DNA from 3 places in the Bacillus sp. GW823-FHT06A11 genome. Region 2 is predicted to be linked to each of the others. Evidence: riboswitches for the same ligand, from Rfam matches in the RefSeq annotation. Region 2 holds a riboswitch; each other region holds the start of a gene.
What was found. Region 2 has a riboswitch for thiamine pyrophosphate ahead of tenA (thiaminase II). Riboswitches for the same ligand answer to the same signal wherever they lie in the genome.
Positions count from the first base shown of each region.

Region 1: linked by a shared signal. The riboswitch ahead of AC1Q8L_RS25375 (MTH1187 family thiamine-binding protein) and the one ahead of tenA (thiaminase II) in region 2 are both predicted to bind thiamine pyrophosphate.
Region 3: linked by a shared signal. The riboswitch ahead of thiC (phosphomethylpyrimidine synthase ThiC) and the one ahead of tenA (thiaminase II) in region 2 are both predicted to bind thiamine pyrophosphate.

Region 1 covers NZ_JBXAHS010000007.1:114,715-122,099, reverse strand. The annotation lists gene AC1Q8L_RS25390 (ABC transporter ATP-binding protein) at 1-352, opposite strand, end outside; gene AC1Q8L_RS25385 (ABC transporter substrate-binding protein) at 349-1,347, opposite strand; gene AC1Q8L_RS25380 (ABC transporter permease) at 1,344-2,117, opposite strand; gene AC1Q8L_RS25375 (MTH1187 family thiamine-binding protein) at 2,089-2,409, opposite strand; TPP riboswitch at 2,511-2,612, opposite strand; gene AC1Q8L_RS25370 (non-ribosomal peptide synthetase family protein) at 2,665-6,246, opposite strand; gene AC1Q8L_RS25365 (methyl-accepting chemotaxis protein) at 6,384-7,385, opposite strand, start outside.
Region 2 covers NZ_JBXAHS010000001.1:1,663,391-1,670,775, forward strand. The annotation lists gene thiF (thiazole biosynthesis adenylyltransferase ThiF) at 1-281, opposite strand, end outside; gene thiG (thiazole synthase) at 274-1,044, opposite strand; gene thiS (sulfur carrier protein ThiS) at 1,047-1,250, opposite strand; gene thiO (glycine oxidase ThiO) at 1,266-2,375, opposite strand; gene tenI (thiazole tautomerase TenI) at 2,368-2,988, opposite strand; gene AC1Q8L_RS08445 (ABC transporter substrate-binding protein) at 2,999-4,000, opposite strand; gene AC1Q8L_RS08450 (ABC transporter permease) at 3,997-4,749, opposite strand; gene AC1Q8L_RS08455 (ABC transporter ATP-binding protein) at 4,749-5,498, opposite strand; gene tenA (thiaminase II) at 5,467-6,162, opposite strand; TPP riboswitch at 6,248-6,351, opposite strand; TPP riboswitch at 6,412-6,523, opposite strand; gene AC1Q8L_RS08465 (SH3 domain-containing protein) at 6,793-7,385, shown strand, end outside.
Region 3 covers NZ_JBXAHS010000004.1:285,089-292,473, reverse strand. The annotation lists gene AC1Q8L_RS20680 (cytochrome d ubiquinol oxidase subunit II) at 1-941, shown strand, start outside; gene AC1Q8L_RS20675 (arsenic transporter) at 1,273-2,631, shown strand; gene thiC (phosphomethylpyrimidine synthase ThiC) at 2,733-4,493, opposite strand; TPP riboswitch at 4,608-4,723, opposite strand; partial or broken gene AC1Q8L_RS20665 (L-lactate permease) at 4,795-4,866, opposite strand; gene AC1Q8L_RS20660 (transposase) at 4,870-5,181, shown strand; gene AC1Q8L_RS20655 (hypothetical protein) at 5,663-5,965, opposite strand; gene AC1Q8L_RS20650 (IS110 family transposase) at 6,379-7,200, shown strand; gene AC1Q8L_RS20645 (transposase) at 7,204-7,385, shown strand, end outside.

The DNA.
Region 1 (7,385 bases), on a different contig from region 2:
CGAACTGCTTTAATGCTTCCATTCCTTCTGTCAGCCTTTGTTTTTTCGGCTTTCCTTCAATTTCTAACGGAAGAACGATATTTTGCAAAGCTGATCGCCACGGTAGTAATAAATCTTGTTGTGGCATATAACTAACAACATCTTGCTCTTGTACTTGCTTATCTTTATACATTACGTTCCCGCTTGTTGGTTTTTCAACATTTGCAATCATGTTTAATAATGTGCTTTTCCCGCAACCACTCGGTCCTACAAAAGAAACAAACTCTCCCTCTTGTATAGAGGCACTAATATTCTCTAATACATTCTTTCCGTCGAAAGATTTCACTATATTTTTTATTTGTAATCCGCTCATTTTTCACTTGGAAGGAATTCATTTGTAAAAGCATCTTTTACATCGATTTTCTTTTTAATAACTTTGTTGTCATATAAGAAATTCATGTAATTCGTCCAAATTTCTTCCTTCTGTACTCCCCATGCTTTCGCATCATCTTGATACTTCGTACTTAACCATTTCTGGCTTTCTTGAACTAAATCTTTATTTACATCTGGAACAGCTTTAATTAGAATATCAGCAGCTTCTTTCGGTTCCTTAATTGCAAAATTATAACCTTCTGTTGTTGCACTCATAAACTTTTTCACAAAGTCTTTATCTTGCTTCGTATGTTTTTCACTCGTAATAATAACAGGACTATAGAAATCAAGCGCTGGATCTAAGTCTTTCACCATAATCGTATTTAACTCTTTTCCTTGGCGCTTCGCTTCAATACCATCCCAACCGTAATAAATCCATTCGAAATCTGCATCACGGCCGATTGATTTAAAGAAATCTGTTTGTCCTAAGATGATTTTTTCAACTTTATTAAAATCAGCTTGATGCTTATCCATAATCGTCTTTAATGTCGCTTCTTCCGCTGGTCCTCCCCAGCCGCCATAACGTTTACCTTCAAAATCTTTCGGTGACGTCATATTATCTTTCTTAAGCGATGCAAACGCTGAAGTGTTGTGCTGAATAATCGCTCCTACAGATACAACAGGAATTCCTTCCACACGAGCTAATGTTACATTTTCTTGTGCGCTTATTGCGAAGTCTGCTTTTCCTGATGCTATCATTTGCTCTGCTGTTACATTGTCACCTGGTTGAATAATTTCTACATCTAATCCTTGCTTTTTGTAATAATCTTTCGTTTGCGCTACATACAAGCCAGTATGATTCGTATTTGGAAACCAATCTAATACTACTTTTACTTTTTGATCTTTACTTGCACTTTCTTCTTTCTTCGCCGGATTACATCCAGCCACACCTACCGCTACTAAGGCAGCTAACATAACTTTCAAACCTTTTTTCATTTTCTGCCGTCCTTTCTATATATCCATGGTGCTGTTATTCTTGCCATAAACTCTACGATAAAATACAGGCATAATGTCACTATAACGATGATTGCTGCAACACCAAATACTCGGGCAGTCAAAAAGGATTTTGTAGCCCTCGTAAGCATAACGCCTAATCCTTCACTTGCACCGAGCCATTCTCCGATAATTGCCCCCATTACGCTATATGTAACTGCAATTTTTAAACCGGAGAAAAAGTATGGAAGCACTGCTGGAAATTTTACTTTCTGGTAAACTTGCCATTTTGTCGCCTTCATTGTTTGTAACAGCTTCAACATGTTTTTATCTACTGTTTGAAAACCTTCTAAAATACTAAGCGCAATTGGGAAGAAACAAACGAGTATTACGACCATTACTTTCGGCAACATCCCATATCCAAACCAAATAATAAATAGCGGTGCAAGTACAACAATTGGAATTGTTTGCGAAATAACGAGCAATGGATTTATTAAAATACGAAATAACGGTATAACGTCCATAATAATTGCGATGCTCGTCCCCAATAAAATTGCAAAGAATAGTCCAATTATAACTTCCTGCAGTGTTTGCATCGTATTTGGTAATAGTAAATCTTTCATCCCAATTAATTCTTGAACAATGGCAGAAGGCTTTGGTAAAATCCACGGTTCGATTTTAAATAATGAAACAGATCCTTCCCATATCGCAATGAGAAGGATAAGCCAAATAGTTGTAATAAGTTTAGATTGCTTCTGGTTTTGCATATTCATCACGGTACTTCCAAACCTTTTCATCTATCGTTACACCAGTGCTTGGACGATAATGGATTTTAATAGAAGTAATCACTTCTTCTGCTCCAGCATCGACGCAAGCTTGTTGTGCACGTTTAACGACATCAAGAAGTACATCTAATTCTCCTTCCAAAGTTGTTTCCATTGCCCCTACTTCATAACGAACTCCCGATTGTTGCACAACTTCAATTGCTTTATCGACAACAGAATATACATCTTTCGTTTTCGCTTGTGGTACTACTGAAAATGACATTGTAACTTGTTGTGACATAATAAAATCCCCCTTATAAAATTAGATTTCAAAAATAAGAAAAGGCTTTCCTACTGCGTAGGAAAGCCTTGTATGCAAGTTATTATAGAATAACATATGCTACATCACTTTAAGTAACTCCCTACGCTGGCATTATCCAGATCAGGTTGAGGGTCGATGTTTACTTACATCCTCTCAGCCAATTGGCTCCCCGGTCCTTAATTCGTTTTCATTGTAGCATGATTTATTTTATTGAACAAACAAAAGCATGCATAATCATTTCATTATTTTTGGAAAATATCCAACTTTTTCACCATGAGCTAATAACTGCTGTATAAATTCTTTATTGATTGCTGGTACTATCAATTCTTTTTTCTTAATCCATTCATTCGTTCTACGCGTACCCATTACAATTTCAGATTGCTGCGCTCCATCTCCTGCAACTTGAGAAGCAATTAACTCTGCTATTACTTCATTTTCCTTCGCTAATTCAAGTCCGGTATTTACATATTCTGAAAGTGGAACCATTTTAAGATTGTATCCACACTCTCCAATTAACTGTATAAATTGTTCAAACTCAATTTGCTGTGGATGACAAATATGTAACGTCTCTCCTACAATTTGCGAATCTTTTAAATACGATACAATTGATTTACTAGCAAAATCAATTGGTGTGAAATCAACTTTCCACTTCACATTTGGTGCTTTCCCAATTAATAGCATTGTTTTAATAAGACGATAAAATGCGTTTCCTTCAATATTTTGTTGGAACGAACCTGTTTCTGAATGACATGCTAAATTACCTGCACGATAAATATTTCCGCGCAAACCATTTTTCATTGCTTCACGAACAATGTTTTCCGCTTGTAGTTTACTATTTGAATATACATTCTCTAAGTCTACACTGTAATTAAAATCACCAGTTTTCATGTATGTATCCCATTGATCTACCGCTAATTCTAACGGGATACCAATTGTAGAAATAAAATGGAATGTAGCACCTTTCTCCGCTAATGCTAGCATACGGCTAGTTCCTTGGACATTTATATTTTCAAATTGTTTTACATCTCCAAAATGTCTTACATCTGCACCGCAATGAATTATCGTATCCATCTTAGAACTGATGAACATAAATTCTTCTTCGCTCATCCCAAGATACTCTTCCCCCAGATCACCAGCTACGGCCTGTATACGCTGTAACCATTCTTCACATATATCACTAAAGTAGCCTGTTAATGTATCTATAATTCTTTGTTGCACATCTTTGGTTGGTCTTACTAAACAATAAATAGTAGCAGATGTATCTCTCAACAATTCATATAATATGTGTGATCCTAAATAACCAGTAGCTCCTGTTAAAAAGACATTTAAAATCTGGGTTTCTTCCAAAACGTTTGCATACGTAATAGTATCTGGTTCGTGAATCACTTTATATTCACGAAATACTTCTTCTTTCTCTACTTTTACTTCTCGCTCAATTCGAGCTAATCCATATATCGTTCTTTCTTTAAAGAAATCTTGAATTGTTAAATGTGAAAAATCTTCTTTTAACAATGTTAAGACTCGTAATACTTTTAATGAATGTCCACCAATTGTAAAGAAATCATCATGTACTCCAACTTTTGAAATTCCTAATACTTCCGCCCAAGCGCGCGCTATTTGTTTCTCTGCTTTATTAGAAGGTGCAACATATTCTTGTAGACGAACCGGTTCATACTTTTCTTCTAGCTGAGCTAACTTCTTAACATCAATCTTTTTATTAGGTGTAAGTGGCAATTCATTAATATAAATTAGTTTAGATGGCACCATATAATCTGGTAATTGCTCTTGTAACTGATAAACTAATTCTGGTATTTCTTTTTTATTTAAAGTTGTATAGAACGCGATTAAATATTGGCTACCTTCCTTACTCTTCTTAGCAAAAACAGCATTTTCTTTTATATTATGATTTTGAGAAATTTTACTTTGGATTTCTCCTAGTTCAATACGATGTCCTCTAATCTTTACTTGATCATCTTTCCGATGTAAAAATTCTATATTTCCATCCTCTAACAACTTAACAATATCACCTGTTTTATATATATTAACTATAGGATTGAAAGGGTTCTGAATAAAAGCTTCAATTGTTTTATTAGGCTTATTAAAATACCCTTTTGCTAATCCTACTGAATCTATATATAATTCACCAGGTACACCAATTGGACAAAGATTCATATTCTCATCCAAAATCATAACTTGATAATTAGCACATGGTTTACCAATGGGAATACTCGCAACATCCTCATTTAACTGACTAGGTATTTTATAGGTTGTCGTCACTACAGTACATTCTGTCGGTCCGTATACATTATGAATTTCAACATTTGTACCTATTCTTTCTCTCCACAATTTAATAACCTCTACAGGCAACATTTCACCGCCAATCGCAATTCTTTTTAGGGAAGCTAGCTTATATATATCTTCTTCTGCTAAATAAGTTGCTACTTGTCGAACAAAAATTGTTGCTAATGCCAAGATCGAAGTTGCTTTCACTTTATAGATTGCATTTGCAAATGCTTCTACAGACAATCGCTCTTCCTCTAATAATACATACAAATTTCCTCCGCAGAATAAAGAAGCAAATGACTCCCATACAGAAGCATCGAAACTAAAGGAAGGAAATTGGGCAAATACATCCTCTTCTGTCAATTCATATTGCTTTTGCATCCAAGTGTACAGATTAACAACGCCTCTATGTGTTAACATCGTTCCCTTTGGATTCCCTGTTGAACCAGATGTATAAATCATATAAGCTACATCATCACAATGAATAGACAACTTTACATCTATATCTTCACAAGTTTCACTATCATACATTGAAACTGTTTGAACCCCATCACATGTTATAGGCGTCTCTTTCATCAATATAACTTTCGCTTGGCTATCTTGAATAATGTACTGTATTCTACTTTCCGGATAATCTGGATCAATCGGAACATACGCTGCACCAGCTTTTAATATAGCTACCATACTTACTACTGTGTCTATGCTACGTTTCATAAATATTCCAACATAGTCTCCTAATTGGACGCCATTTTTAATTAACATATGAGCTATTTGATTACTTTTTTTATTTAGCTCCTCATAAGTTAAAGTACCTTCCCTTGAAGATAAAGCTATACGATTTGGAAATTGAGTAACAGTATTATAGAACATATCGACGATACTTTTCTCAGGATATACTGCTGTCGTATCATTCACTTGACTATAAAGTGCCATCTCGGCCTCTGTAATAATATTAAAATTTTTTATATAATTATTCTTATTTTGTGATGTACCAATTAAAACACCTTGTATTTGTTGTGCATAACGAGTAATCGTTGTTTCCTTCCAATTAACACTATTAAATATTATTTCTACACTTTGCATATTTTTACTAAATACAAATTGTAATGTATTCGTGTCTTGTAGCTCATAATATGTTTCACCAATAATAATAGGTGACATTTCATATAATGTATTACCGTTTTGAAACTCTTCTATTTCTTCCTCATTCATTTCTTTAATTTGTTCCAGTTGCTCTTCAATCTGTAAATTCAAACTTTCATAGGAGAGAAAATTAGAAACTTCAATAGTAATCGGAAATAAACTTCCTCTTACATGATAAAGCACGACAATATGTTTTTCTTTAGAAATATGATATAACCACGTTGCAGTCGCTCCTATTAAATCTACAATGTGAGTCAAATTTGGAAATAGTTCAGTTTTCCTTTTTATCCTAAGTTCCGTTCCTTGCACATCTTTAGGTATTTTAATACTTCCTTCTACTTTCCCTAAAAATTCTTTTACCATCTCATTATAAGAAATTGCTAATTTCATATTTATGTAAATTCCTCTCTTAAATATAATAAAGGTGTGAAAATTCACACCTTTTTCATCCCTTATTAACGGGCAGATTCGTTCAATTCATAATCAATAGCGGAGATATCCCCTTTGATTAGAATTGAACTTTCTCCTTATTCGCTTTTAAACTCACCAATAAGCTCTTGTAATTCCTGAGAAAGCCAACTTAAAGAAGTCGCTAATTCTGCAATAACTTGTACTGATATTTCTTGCTCTTTCATGCTTTCTTCAACATTACTACTGCTGTTGGCATAAGTGTTTGCAATATGTGATAATTCATTTACGACTTGAACGATATTCTGGCTATTTTGTAAAATGTCACTCGAATTACCCGAAACAGCTTTTACTTGATCTGTAACAGATTGCGCTGATTTGGAGATTTTTTCAAAGAAATCTCCACTACTTTGAACAAGTGAAATTCCAGTTTCTACTTCTTTTGAACCTTTTTGCATTGAAACTACAGCATCTTCTGTCTCAGCTTGTGTTTCACCAATTAATTTCGCTATATCTTTAGCAGACGCTTCCGTTTGTTCTGCTAATTTTCGTACTTCATCAGCAACAACTGCAAACCCTCTCCCAGCTGCTCCAGCACGTGAAGCCTCAATAGAAGCATTTAAAGCTAATAAATTGGTTTGATTTGAAATACCTGTAATTACAGTTACGATATCACTAATTTCTTTTGACCTTGTTTCTAACGAATAAATGATGGAAGATAAATCTTGTACTGCATTTTGAATTAAACTCATTTGATTAATAATTTGTCCAATCACTTCATTACCTTCAATTGAATGTTGCTCCATACCTTCAGAAGCAACCGCAACTTGTTTTGCAGCCCCAGTTATTTCTTCTACCTTATCTTCCATTCCATGTACAATTCCTAAACATTGTTGTACTGAAGTTTTTTGAGACTGTGCCCCTACTCTTAAACCTTCAATAGAACTTGCAATCTCTTGAACTGCCATGCTGTTTTCCTCTGTACTCGCCGACAATTCTTGTGAAGAAGAAGAAACTTGCTCAGCAGTTTGCCTTACTTTATCTATAATCCCTTTAAATTTTTCAATCGTGTTATTGAAATAAACATTAATAATTCCAATATCATCTGGTCTTTCTTTTAA
Region 2 (7,385 bases):
CTATTAATCTCTTCTAAACGTTTTTTAGCCGCTATAGCTTTTGGGAGATTATTCTTTACGTCGCTCTCTGCATACAATTGTTGTCTTTGTAAATTACTCCAATCTACATAATCACGGTCAACAATTGTTATCTTGCCAACACCCGCTCTTACAAACATCTCTGCATTTGCACTACCTAATGCACCTGCACCGATAATAAGTACATGCTTTTCTCTTATCCTTTGCTGCCCTTCTGCTCCAATTGGAGAAAATAGTTCTTGGCGAGAATATCGATTATTCAACTACGCTCATTCCTTCTAAAGGACTACTTGCAGTTGCACAGCGCTTACGTGCAATACGACCTGCTTCAAATCCTAAACGGCCTGCTTCAATACTTAGTTTCATTGCCTGCGCCATTTTAATAGGATCTTTTGCTCCTGATACAGCTGTATTTAATAACACGCCATCTGCTCCTAATTCCATTGCAAATGCCGCATCAGCTGGGCTACCAATACCAGCATCAACGATAACTGGTACTGTCGCTTGTTCAATAATGAAGCCCAAATTTAATGGATTTACAATACCAAGTCCTGATCCGATTGGAGATGCTCCTGGCATAATCGCATGCACGCCAAGCTCTTGTAATTTACGTGCTAATACAACATCATCAGATGTGTACGGAAGTACGATAAATCCTTCTTCCAGTAACATTTCAGATGCCTTTAACGTTTCTACCGGATCCGGTAATAACGTTCTATCATCACCAATAACTTCTACCTTTATCATGTCACAAAGCCCAGACGCTTTTGCTAATTTTGCAATGCGAACAGCCTCTTCAGCATTTTTTGCCCCTGCTGTATTTGGTAATAACGTATATTTTTTCACATCAAGTTTCTCTAATAAATTAGGTTGCTTTGCATCAAAGATATCCATACGACGTACTGCAAACGTTAAAATTTCAGCTTCAGAAACGTCAATTGCCTTTTGCTGTACGTCAAAATCAGGGAATTTACCTGTACCTAATAAAAGTCTAGAATGAAATGAAAATGGTCCAATGTTCAACATAATCAACCGCCTCCTACGAAAGTTACAATCTCAATTTGATCTCCATCAAAAACAGATGTATCTGTATGATCATCTTTTTGTAAAATATCTTTATTACGCTCTACTACAACAATTCTGTTATCTAACTCTAAATGTGTAAGTAACTCAGCTACTGTTTTTACACTCGCTGGCACTTCAATTTGGTTACCATTAATTTTTAAATTCAAACTTCCATCCCCTTTCTAAACTCTTCTAGAAAGCAAGGAATCTAGCAAATGATTCTCTTGCTTTCCTTCTATTAAATCAGCCATATATTGGCCAGAAATAGGACTTAATAAAATACCGTTCCGATAATGGCCCGTACAAGCATATAAACCTTTTATTTCTTCATGCTCTCCCATATAAGGAGCTTCATGATTCGATTGTGGTCTTAATCCTGCCCACGCGCTTTCCCATTCTGCTTCTTTTAAAGCTGGCAATATTGTATAAGCACGCTCTAATATAGAAGTTATACTTTCTGGCTGCACAGTTTTATTGAACGTATGGTGCTTCATTGTTGCCCCAATTACGTAACGTCCACCGCGCTTTGGAGTAATGTAAAATCTTTCTTGAAAAATAGGTGCTTTTAAAAGTTGTTTTCTACTTCTTACCGCAACCACTTCTCCTTTAACTGGATATGTACCCCAATCGCGGTGAAAATAATTGAGTAACTTCGTGCTCCATGAACCTCCTGCAATAACGACTTTCTCACATGTGACAATACCTTCACTTGTAATAACTCCAGTCACTTTATTATTTTCAATACGAATATCAAATACTTCTGTCTGTTCATATATATCAGCACCTGACATTGCCGCAGAATGTGCGAATGCTTTCGTAAGCTCTGATGCAATAACATGACCGTCTTTCGGATAATATACTGCTCCTATAATGGATTCGGATAGATACGGCTCTTTTTCCCGCACATGGTCTCCCGTTAGAAAGTAGGAATCTTCACCTGTTTTTTGCTGCCAATCCATAATGTGAAGGATTCTTTTCTTCTCATCTCCATTTTGAGCAATACGATAAATTCCTTTTTCTTCATATCCAATATCAATACCCGTCTTTTCACGTAAAACTGTTGCAAGTTGTGGAAATATAGCTCGGCTTTCTCTAGCAAGTTCAAATAGCGGATCATACGCATCCCATTCTGCCTGAACACCAAGTAGACCAGCAGCTGCTTTTGAAGCTTCCGATGCAATTCTTTGCTTCTCTACAATCGCTACTTTATGTCCTCTTTCTGCTAGAAAATGTGCAACTGAACTACCAATTACACCACCACCAATAATCGCTACATCATACTTCTCACACATGTTTTTCCGCCCACTTTCTTATTGATTCCTTATAAGATTTCGCTTTGCTATACGGGTCACTACTACTTACAATTCCGGACATAACTGCTATACCGCTTACACCGTTAGTAAGGACATCCACTGCGTTTTCTGGAGTAATTCCTCCAATTGCTGTAATCGGTATAGATAAACACCTTGCAATGTCAGAAATTTCTTCAAGCCCTCTCGCTGGCACACCTTTTTTACAATCTGTCGGAAATACATGACCATAAACGAGTGAATCCGCTCCATTTTTAAATGCTACTATCGCTTCATCTAGCGAATGCACAGAATAACCGACATGCAAATACGAAAACTTTTCTTTCACTGACTTTACATCTGTGCTTCGATACCCTAGTTGAACACGAGGAATATTTAATAAAATTGCAATATCAATTCGATCATTTATGACAATTTTAGAAGCCGGAAAGCCTTCCATTAAAAGACTTTCCACACCTTCATATAACTCCTTCGTACTCTTCTCACGCTCACGAATATGCAAATAATCAATCTCACTCTCAATTTGCATCGCTACATTCACTAACTCTTCGAATGGCATATGGCCATTTGAGATTACGTGGAGCTCATTTTTCATATTCATTCGCCTACTTTAAAATATTTTCGAATAGTTCATCGGCTGGAACGGTTTCTTTCGTCATTCCTTTGTCCTTCAGCCATTTATTTTGTTTCTCCCAAGATTCTTTTGAATCTGATAAAAATGGCTCATCTTTCGTTTCCATCTTCTCTAATAAAATTTTCATACTTTCCTTTTCAACTTCTGGCACAAGTGGGAAGTTTTCTTTTTCTTGATGATTTAATAAAATATTCAATGCTTCATCTGGGTTTTTCTTCATGAAATCATAGCCTTTTTTCGTACCACGTAAGAAAGCTTGCAACGCTTCTTTATCTTTTTTCAACGTTTTATCACCTGTTACAAACACAAGTTCATGATAGTTCGGTACTCCGTAATCAGCTGGATTAAAGTAAGCTGGTTCATGGCCTTCATGACGCATAACCGGTACTTCATGATTAATGTATGCCCCTGTTACCGCATCCACTTTTTTCGTAATTAAGGCTGGTACTAAATCAAATCCAACATCAACTACTTTCACTGTATCAGGATTACCACCAGCTTCTTTTACCATCGTTTTTAAATACATCTCACTTAAAGGTGTTCCAGAATATCCTACTGTTTTTCCTTCTAAATCTTTCGGTGATTGAATACCCGCTGATTTCAGCGATACGACATGATTTAATGGTGAACGTACGACAGCCCCAATTGATTTCACTGGAATTTGCTCATTTGCTCTTGCCATAACAACATCTGGCTGATAATACAAGCCAACTGTCACCTTCCCTGCTGCTGCCAATGTTAATGGATCAGTCGGATTAGAAGGGAATTTAATATTTACCTTTACACCTTCTTCTTTAAAGTATCCTTTTTCAATTGCTGCATAAATAAAGCTATGTACCGCATTTGGATACCAATCTAACATGACTGTTATTTCTTTCTCTTTTTTACTTTTTTCTGATGCTGAATTACTCGAACATCCTGTAATCATTGCAATTAATAATGTAAACACAAAGATGCGCTTTAAAAATTTCATGAATGCTTCCTCCAACTAATGAATTTCTTTTCTAATATGGAAATAAGTACGACGAAGAAAATAGCTAATAATGATAACAATACAATGGGTGCAAATACGCCAGCTCCATCTAACTGCGTCATCATTCTCTTACTGAAATATCCAAGTCCAGCTTGTGCACCGAGCCATTCTCCAATTGCTGCTCCGATAACACTAAGCGGAACTGCAATTTTTAAAGCTGAGAAAAAATAAGGAAGAGCAGACGGCAACTTTAATTTAAGAAAAATATCTCTTTTCGTTGCTCCATATGTAACTAAGAGCTCCTCCCATTCTTTTTTTGTACTACGCAGTCCATCATACGTATTGACCGCAATCGGGAAAAACGTAATTAAAACTGTGACAACAACCTTACTCCAAATTGTGTATCCAAACCATAAAACAAATAGCGGAGCAAGCGCAGTAATCGGAATCGTTTGTGAAGCAACTAATAATGGATAAAATGCTCTTTCCATCCATGTACTCGCATTCATTAACATCGCTAGCCCTACACCTAATACGATAGAAATAACAACACCTATTAAAACGACGTATAACGTTGCAGGTAAATGAACCGTAAATAATATGTCTTTTAGTTTCCATATCTTCATTACAATCGCAGACGGTGACGGTAAAATGTACATCTCATCTACAATTCTTGCTCCTATTTCCCACACAGCTAGTAAAATACTAGAAAGTGTAATAGCAGGAACTAATTCTTTCAATCGGTTCATCACACAAGTACCTGCCTTTGTAACATACTAAGAAGCTCATCTTTCAGCGCTAATACTTCCGGTTTATATAAATCTTTTCGTGTTCTGTTATGATCAAGTGGTACAATCCGCTCAGTCAAAGTCGTTATCGGCTGCTGTTCCACTACTAAAACTCGGTTCGAAAGAAATAACGCTTCTTCAACATCATGAGTAATGAATAAAATTGTTTTTTCCCACTCTTGCCATTGTTCAAACAGCCATTCTTGCAAAGAGGCCTTCGTTAAAGCATCTAACGCGCTAAACGGTTCATCTAATAACAATATCTCCCCGCCCGTTAACAAAGTTCGGATAAAAGATACGCGTTGCCTCATACCACCAGATAAATCTTTCGGATGTTTTGTCTCATATCCTTGTAAACCAAATTTATATAACAGTTCCTTTGCCTTTACTTGTGCTTCTTTCTTCTGTACACCTTGGCACTCTAGCGGCAGAGCAGCATTCTCAATAATTGTTCTCCACGGCAAAAGCATATCTTTTTGCGGCATATATCCTACAGGATGGTGCTTTGTTTCTGTCAGTTCTATCTTTCCAATACTTACCTTCTCTAGGCCTGTAATAAGGCGAAATAAAGTACTTTTCCCACATCCACTCGGTCCGATAATACTGACAAACTCTTTCTCATGTATAGAAGCATTTAATTCATGGATGATTGCTTTCTCATCGTAATGAAAAGAAACATTATGAAACTGTAGTATGTTCTTGCTCCTCAAATCCCCACATCTCCTTACGATAGGACATATCCCAGAATAAATATTCAAATCGACTGGAATATAAGAAAATCTCCTCTAATCTATCTAGTTCTTTCTCAGACTTTCCAACTGCCATTTCATTTAATAAATCTATTAACCAAATACAAAGATTACCGTATTCTTCCGAACTATATCCTTGAATCCACTCACCAAAAAACTCATGATCTCTTGCTCCAGGAATATCATTTAAACGCTTTCCAATTTCCCAGTAGCTCCACATACATGGAAGAAGCGCTGCTATTAATTCTGCAAGTGTGCCATTTTGAGATACAGACATCATGTAATTTGTATAAGCTAAATTTTTAGCAGATGGTTTCGCAGACTCTATATCCTCTATAGAAATTCCAAGTCTTTTTGCATATTGTTTATGGATTGTCATTTCGCCATTTAATATCCCATCAATTTGTTCAGCGAACTTTCCCATTACTTGTGGATTCGTTGCTTTTACAACACCAATCGCATATAACTTTGCATAATCTAGCAGATATAAATAATCTTGAATAATATAATACTGGAATTTATCTTTTTCTAACGTGCCATCTCCCATACCCACTACAAACGGATGATTATGACTCATCTCCCAAACCGGTTGCACAGTTTCTAATAATCTATCACAAAATTTCATTTCTCTATCCCCTTTCAATATATGTATCTAAATAAAAAACCACTTCTATATATAAGAAGTGGTTACAGCAAATAAAATTATACATTTATTCGATGTTCCACTTCCCTTCGCTAGTATTACCTAGATCAGGTGTTATAAGGGTTAAGGATTATTCCTCTCTCAGCAAATCAAGCACCCCTAGTGGTTTCAATATGAAATTTTCAAATAAAAAAGCCCCGTTTCTATACGCAAAGAAACGGGGACTCATTGTTAGTGTCCGAATTGCTTCCCTACGCTAGCATAATCTAGATCAGGTAATAAAAAGGATCAAAGGCTTACGGCCTACTCTCAGCTGGCAACACCAGCTCTCCTAGCAAACTATAAAATTATCACTGTCAGTATAACACCCTAATAAGACATCATCAACTGTTTTAATTTTCTTAATTATCAACAAAATATTGAAGTTATACAATACATACATTCTATTTTAGAAAATAAAACCCAAATTAATTGTATAAAAAGGAATCATTATCCTCAAAAAATTTATTTTTATATTGATTTCATATTACATTTATGTGAATACACCCACTATATTATATCTTTATACTATAATAAAATTACAACTATACAACTAGAGGAGGTCTCTATTCCATGAATATGAAAGCTACGGCTTTAACAGCAACTACTGTAGCGATTGCTTCTTTACTTCCTTCTATGGGTGAAACAAATGTACAAAAAGCAAACGCTGAACAATTATCTAATGTTAAAACTGGGTATGTCAAAGTCGATCAAGTAGCATTACATACAGAAGATAACGTAAAAAGCACATCAATTGATACAATTCGCTTTAATACAAAAGTGAACATCCTTGAAACAACTAATGGTTGGTATAAAGTATCTGTTCATAATAAAGTAGGTTATGTACAAAAAGATGCTATTTTACTAAAAAACAAACTTCAATCTAATGATCAATACATCGTCAATGCTAATGCATTAAACGTTCGCTCTGAACCTAATTTAGAATCTTCCATTTTAGATGTATTACCAAATGGCAAGTTTATTACCGTTCAAGAAGATCAAGGCGAATGGTATAAAATATCACATAATGGCCAAACGGGTTACGTACAAAAAGCATTCATCTCTAATGGTTCACAACCCTTAGTAAAAGGAATCACCGTTCAAAATAATACAAAATATACTGTTGCAACACCTAATCTGAATGTACGTAGCAACACTAGTACAAG
Region 3 (7,385 bases), on a different contig from region 2:
GTTTTTGGGGCATGGTATACGCAAAACATCCAACGCTCGCTGCTAAACTTGCGAATCGGTACTTATCACCCACTTGGGAAGTAACAAATACGTTCCTCGTCTTCGTCGTTGTCGCATTTCTCGGCTTCTTTCCGAAAGCAGCCTTTACTCTTGCGACAGTAATGTTCGTACCAGTTATGTTAATTTTAGTGCTCGTTGCAGTACGTAGTACATTTATGGTATTTGCTTACTCCTTGCCGAAATATCAGTACCTTCTTCGGGTTATTTCAGGTATTACTGGTCTCTTAATTCCAGCACTATTAATTACCGTTTTACCCGTTACAGAGGGAGCCTATATTACAATGTCTGAAGGGAAAGAAGTACTCCTGTATGGAAAACTTCTTTCTAGCCCGGTTATCTATTGCTATATGCTCTTCGGAATAACGTCTGAACTATTTCTCTCCTCTCTCTTTCTTGCTGATTTTGCGAGAGAACAAAGTTCAGAAGATACGTATAGAATTTATAGAAGAAATGCCATCATCCTTGGTCCTGCAACGCTCGTTACAGCGATCATCGCCCTCGTTGTAATGGATCCTGAAACACATTGGCTTATGCAAGGATTAATAAAGCAATTCCCGTGGTTTACAGTTTCTATTGTTTTATTCGTTATCGGATACTCGTCCCTTTGGTGGACAAACAAAAAGTACAATACACTAGGATATCCTCGTATTGCCGTTTTAGCTGTCGTCGCTCAATATGCATTTGCAAGCTACGCTTACGGCGTCGCGCATTTACCTTATATTATTTATCCTGACGTAACTGTATTTACAAGCTTTACAACGACAGAAACGTTCTATGCACTGCTCATTCTATACGCAATTGGGATTGCAATTTTATTACCAGGATTTATTTTCTTCTGGAATTTATTCTTGAAGGATCGTACTTTTTTGAAGGAAAAATAATATAGTCTTGGGGTCTGTTCCAAAAGGCATTTTGGGATGGGCTCCTTTTGTCATGTTTTGTCGATAAGTCGATATATTTTAAAAATCGCTGATATATTTTGAGTTGCGCCGATATAAATCTCATTTACTACCTTACTACCCAATCAATTTATAGACTCCTATCACAATAGTTATTTCACTACTAATGACACTTGTCCTTTAGCATGAAAAACACATATTCGCTTCATCTCGTTATACGTCTAGTTCTTCTTATTTTTTGCTGAATATACTAAAAATATAACCTTGAGACAAGCTACATCTATTCAAGGGAAAATAGAAAGGTAGGCAAAATATGAGCATTGAAATATGGATTACTATTATTGTATTCTTCTTAACGATGATTGTTATCTTTTGGCGGCCTCGAGGTTTAAATGAGGCGTGGCCAGCAGCAATCGGAGCTGGTATCATCATAATTACTGGACTTGTATCAAAACCAGACGTCATGGATATTATAAGTAAAATTGGCGGTGCTTCCATAACAATATTAGCGACCATCGTCATGGCAGTTATATTAGAAAGCTTCGGCTTTTTCCATTGGTCCGCAGCGAAACTAGCAAATCTAGCAAAGGGTTCTGGACGCCGCTTATACTGGTATATTCAATTATTATGTTTTCTCATGACTCTCTTATTCAATAACGACGGTAGTATTTTAATTACAACTCCAATTTTAATTCTTCTTCTAAAAAATCTTCAATTAAAACCTCATCAGCAAATTCCTTATTTATTAAGTGGTGCTTTAATCGCTACGGCATCTAGTGCACCAATTGGTGTAAGTAATATCGTAAATTTAATCGCATTAAATATCGTTAATATGACTCTTTATATGCATACTGCTATGATGTTTGTACCTGCAACATTAGGCTTATTATTTATGTCATGGCTCATGTATACAGTTTTGAAGAAAAAACTTCCGAAAAAATTGCCTGTTTCTTCATATGATATTGAAGAAATTTTCTTCACGAAAAACTTCCATCCACTAAAAGGAAATAATTCTGTTGATACGAAACAAAAACGGACAAGATTCATGTTAAAAGTATTAGGTTTCGTCTTCCTTATGCGCTGTCTTCTATTCGTTGCATCCTTCTTATCCATCCCAATTGAAATCGTTGCAGTACTTGGTTCACTCGTTCTTCTCATTTGGAGATGGTACTACTTACGAACAAATCCTGTCGACATTTTGAAAAAGACACCATGGCACATTTTAATTTTCGCCTTCTCTATGTACGTCATTATTTACGGACTCCACAACGCAGGATTAACAGCTGCACTTGTACAATGGCTCGAGCCAATTGTGAATCAGCATCTACTCTATGCTAGCTTTGCAATGGGTGGACTTGTATCCATCCTCTCTAACGTCTTCAATAACCATCCTGCCCTTATGATTGGTACAATTACATTAACAGAAATGGGACTAGATCCAGTCACATTAAAAACAATCTATCTTGCAAACATCATTGGTAGTGACATCGGCTCACTATTACTACCAATTGGTACACTAGCTTCACTCATTTGGATGTATATTCTGAAACAAAACAAAATTAAAGTAAAATGGAAAGACTATTTAAGTGTATCCCTTATCGTTATCCCGCTCACAACAGTCGTCACACTATTCCTCTTATTCTACTGGGTACATCTCTTCTTCGCCTTATAAACAACAGAAGCCCCATTTGCTACCGTCTTAGCAAATGGGGCTTCTTCTATAATAAAGTTAGGTACTACAGTGTGATCAATCAAGTAAAGAGGTGTAACATGTTATTGATATAAATGACTACCAGCTTCTTTAAATTCTTCTGCTTTCTCTTTCATTCCTTTTTCAATTGCTTCTGTCGTTTCTAAATCATTTTCTTTTGCATACTCACGAATATCATGTGAAATTCTCATACTACAAAACTTCGGTCCACACATTGAACAGAAGTGAGCTGTCTTTGCCCCTTCTGCAGGCAACGTTTCATCGTGATATTCCATCGCACGTTCAGGATCTAAAGATAAATTAAATTGATCGCGCCAACGGAATTCGAAGCGTGCTTTTGAAAGTGCATCATCACGCTGATGAGCCGTTTTATGTCCTTTCGCAAGATCAGCCGCATGCGCTGCAATTTTGTACGTAATAACACCCGTGCGTACATCATCTTTATTCGGTAAACCTAAATGTTCTTTCGGCGTTACATAACAAAGCATCGCCGTTCCAAACCAACCGATCATCGCAGCTCCAATTGCCGATGTAATATGGTCATAACCTGGTGCAATATCTGTCGTTAGTGGCCCAAGTGTATAAAACGGCGCGCCCTGACAAATATCAAGCTCTTTCTCCATATTCTCTTTAATTAAGTGCATCGGTACGTGTCCAGGTCCTTCGATCATAACTTGCACATCATGTTTCCAAGCAATTTTCGTTAATTCACCAAGTGTTTCAAGCTCAGAGAATTGTGCTTCGTCATTTGCATCTGAAATCGATCCTGGACGTAATCCATCTCCAAGAGAGAACGAAACATCGTACTGCTTCATAATTTCACAAATCTCTTCAAAATGAGTATATAGGAAGTTTTCTTTATGATGGAATAAACACCACTGCGCCATAATCGAACCACCACGCGAAACGATACCTGTCGTACGCTTTGCAGTAATTGGAATGTAACGAAGTAATACACCAGCATGAATCGTAAAGTAATCCACGCCTTGCTCCGCTTGCTCAATTAACGTATCACGGTACACTTCCCACGTTAAATCTTCTGCAATTCCATTTACCTTTTCAAGCGCTTGATAAATCGGCACAGTTCCAACTGGTACAGGCGCATTACGAATAATCCACTCACGCGTCGTATGAATGTTTTTACCTGTAGATAAATCCATAATCGTATCTGCACCCCAGCGAGTAGCCCACGTCATCTTTTCTACTTCTTCTGCAATAGAAGAAGATACAGCAGAGTTTCCGATATTCGCGTTTACCTTCACATGGAAGTTACGCCCGATAATCATCGGTTCAGCTTCTGGATGATTAATATTCGCTGGTAAAATAGCGCGGCCTTCTGCGATTTCCTTACGAACAAACTCCGGCTCTACTCCTTCACGAATTGCAACGTATTCCATCTCAGACGTAATAATGCCATTACGCGCATAATGCATTTGCGTAACATTTGCACCTTGCTTCGCTCTAAGCGGCTGGCGATCCATTTGCGGGAAAACAGGTGTATGTTTCGAAGCCACTTTCACACCGTCATCCTCTGGTTTCACCTCGCGCCCTTCATATGCCTCTACATCCCTGCGCTCCATGATCCAAGAATGACGCGGCGTTGGAATTCCCTTTTCCAGCTCCACTTTATACGCCGGATCCGTATAAGGACCGCTCGTATCATACACACGGACTGGAGGATTTGGGATGCCGTTCGTTTCGCTTTGTTCAATCTCACGCATCGGCACTTTCATGCCTGCGCGTGGTCCATCCACATATACTTTCTTACTCCCTGGTAAACTCGATTTCAATTCAATTTGCTCAGCTGAAACAGACTGTTTCATAACCTTTGTTGCCTCCCCTGTTCGTGACAAGGACGAGATATGGCCAGCGCATGCCAAAATAAAAAGAGCCAGGTCCATAAAAAAATAAGGACCTGGCTCATAAAAGACATCATTATGTAAAGCCGTTAACTTCCCTACGCTGGTACGAGCCAGATCAGGTCCAAAGGGTTAAGAAGATCACGCGCTTCTCTCTCAGCCTACGCATACGTTAGGCACCCCTAGTTTATCACTGATTTAATTTTCAATACTTTCCCATCATACACGATAATCTGAAAAATGCAAAGGTTATTTCTTTTTCTCTTTATGGAATCATCCACGTTAAATAATATACTTGAACATACGTCATAATACCAACAATAATTACGAAGAACACCCTATTGTAAAAATAGTTTATGACTTAACATGGGAGTTTAAAAACATCTTCACCACAAAGAGTGTTGAGAATCTCGACCATTGTATTGAGAAAATTAAAAATACTAATATACAAGAGTTTAAGAGCTTTACGAATGGATTAGCCCGGGATATTGAAGCTGTCAGAAATGCGGTAACTTATGAGAATAATAATGGTCTTGCCGAAGGGAGCATAAACAAGTTAAAGCTTATTAAAAGAATCATGTATGGTCGATGCAAATTCTCCACATTGCGGACAAAGATTCTACTTTTGGAAAGAATGAGACTTTTCAACTAACTCCGGGAAGAACCATTTTTTACTTGCCAAATACATTCATCAGTCCCGTTTGAAAAAGAGCCTTTGTCTCTGCTGCATTTCGCTACAACTGCTACTGTTACCTGCCATACAACCTGCAATAGAGATAGGTAACAATTTACTATACAAGGAACAAAATTGACCTGCTCCTCCATTTAGTGATTTAACTATCTTTATTATTCAGAGCTAAAATTCAAAGAAAAAGCCCTTACATTAATTGTAACGTTATTTCCTTTATATGTTAATTTTTTTGTTGTCTTGTTAGTTAAAGGGGGACTTAGTACAAAAAATAAACGTAGATAGTAGCACGAACACTGTTCTTGTTATAATTAATTTTTTTCAGAACGTCTATAATCCTCTTTTAAAAAATATATGTAAATATAATAAAAAACGAATGATTAATAGAAATATTCTACACCACTCGTTTTTTATCGGACTTCTTTTTACTGTACTTTTATTTTCTTTATGAGTTATTAGAAAAATAATTGTCTATATAAGTCTTTATTTTTTCAAAATTCTTTTCCATAAATAAGATTGCTGGTACTTCAATTATTGGAAGATTATTTTCATTATCAAAAGCTGGACACGGTTTGGGAACTACCAAATAGTCAACTGAGTTTTTATCCCTAATATAATTAATTGAAACATCATAATACTTAGAAAAATATCCCTTCAAATCATCCTGATTCCTTAAAAATGGTAGAGAAAATATTGAACCATAATTTATACCAGCGTCGACAATTAATACAAAGCATATTTTTTTCATGATACACCCTCCTCGTATAATAAGTTTTAAGTTAATAACTGTTCCTTGAAAATTAAATAGTTTTTATCTTCAAGAGCTACATCAAAAAAATGATGTATGGGTAAAATTTAGTCTTGGATACTGGGGGTTTTCTCCAGATAATGGAAGTACGGAAATGGATCCATCGGGAATATACTTACTCCTCCTGTAGTTCGACCACGTTAAAAGACTGTGACCCAGACCAAAATGCACTGCATACGCACAAGCTGTATCGGTTTCCTTCACTTACCTCTCATAGTGGTGGGAGGGTAGCTTAGATGAAGGCAATCATTGAATACTCATACGCGAGGTTGTGGCTATGTTTTGGACTCTAGGGAGATCCCACAGTATCCAAGCTCATTCCAAATACTATTCAAAGAAAGGAGGTCCTTTCTTTGAGATTATTCGTAGCTATTGATGTAAGCTCTGAAAAACTTGATGTATGTTTTCTTGACAGTCATGACACTGTTTTGAAAGAAATTTGTCTTTCAAACGATGTGAATGGTGCCAACGCCATTAAGGAGGATGTTCTCCATTTTCACCAGTTGTACAACTATAAAAAAATTGTCATTGGCATGGAATCTACTTCCGTCTATAGTTTCCATCCTTCCATGTTCCTAACGGAAGATAAGAATTTGAGGGCTTTAGACGTGGAAGTGGTCGTACAAAATCCAAAAGCCATCCATCGGTATAAAAAACTCTTTGAAGAAGATAAGACCGATAAAATAGATGCTTTCCGTATTGCCGATTTTTTACGAATCGGGCGGTATAATAAGTTTCTTATCAAGGAGGAAAAATACGTTGCCCTTCAACGTTTAACACGATCTAGATATCAACTCGTTCACCAGCAAACAGAATGTAAGCAACACTTTCTGAAGAACCTTTACTACAAATGTAATACGTTATCGAAAGAGTTAAATACCTCTGTTTTTGGTGCGACGATGATGGAAATACTCTCAGATTCCCTTTCGTTGGATGAAATCGCAGAAATGGATCTAGAAGCACTCGCTACTCTTCTTCAGAAAAAGGGGAAAGGACCCTTTAGCGACCCGGAAGATTTAGCGAAAACCATCAAGAAAGCCATACGTGACTCCTACCGACTAGGTAAGGTCGTTCAAGACTCTGTGGACGTTGTATTAGCCACTTATGCACGATTGATTCAAACATTGAAAAAACAAATCAAAGAGATAGAAAAAAGCATTACTGCTTTATTCTAAGCCATTCCAGAAGCGAGATATTTAACAAGTGTTCCAGGCATTGGAGTCGTATACGCCGCGGGAATCATTGCGGAAGTTGGACAAATTGAACGCTTTGAGAACGAAGCACAATTGGCCAAATACACCGGTCTTTACTGGAAAAAATCGCAATCTGGAAACTTTGAATCGGAACGAACACCCATGAC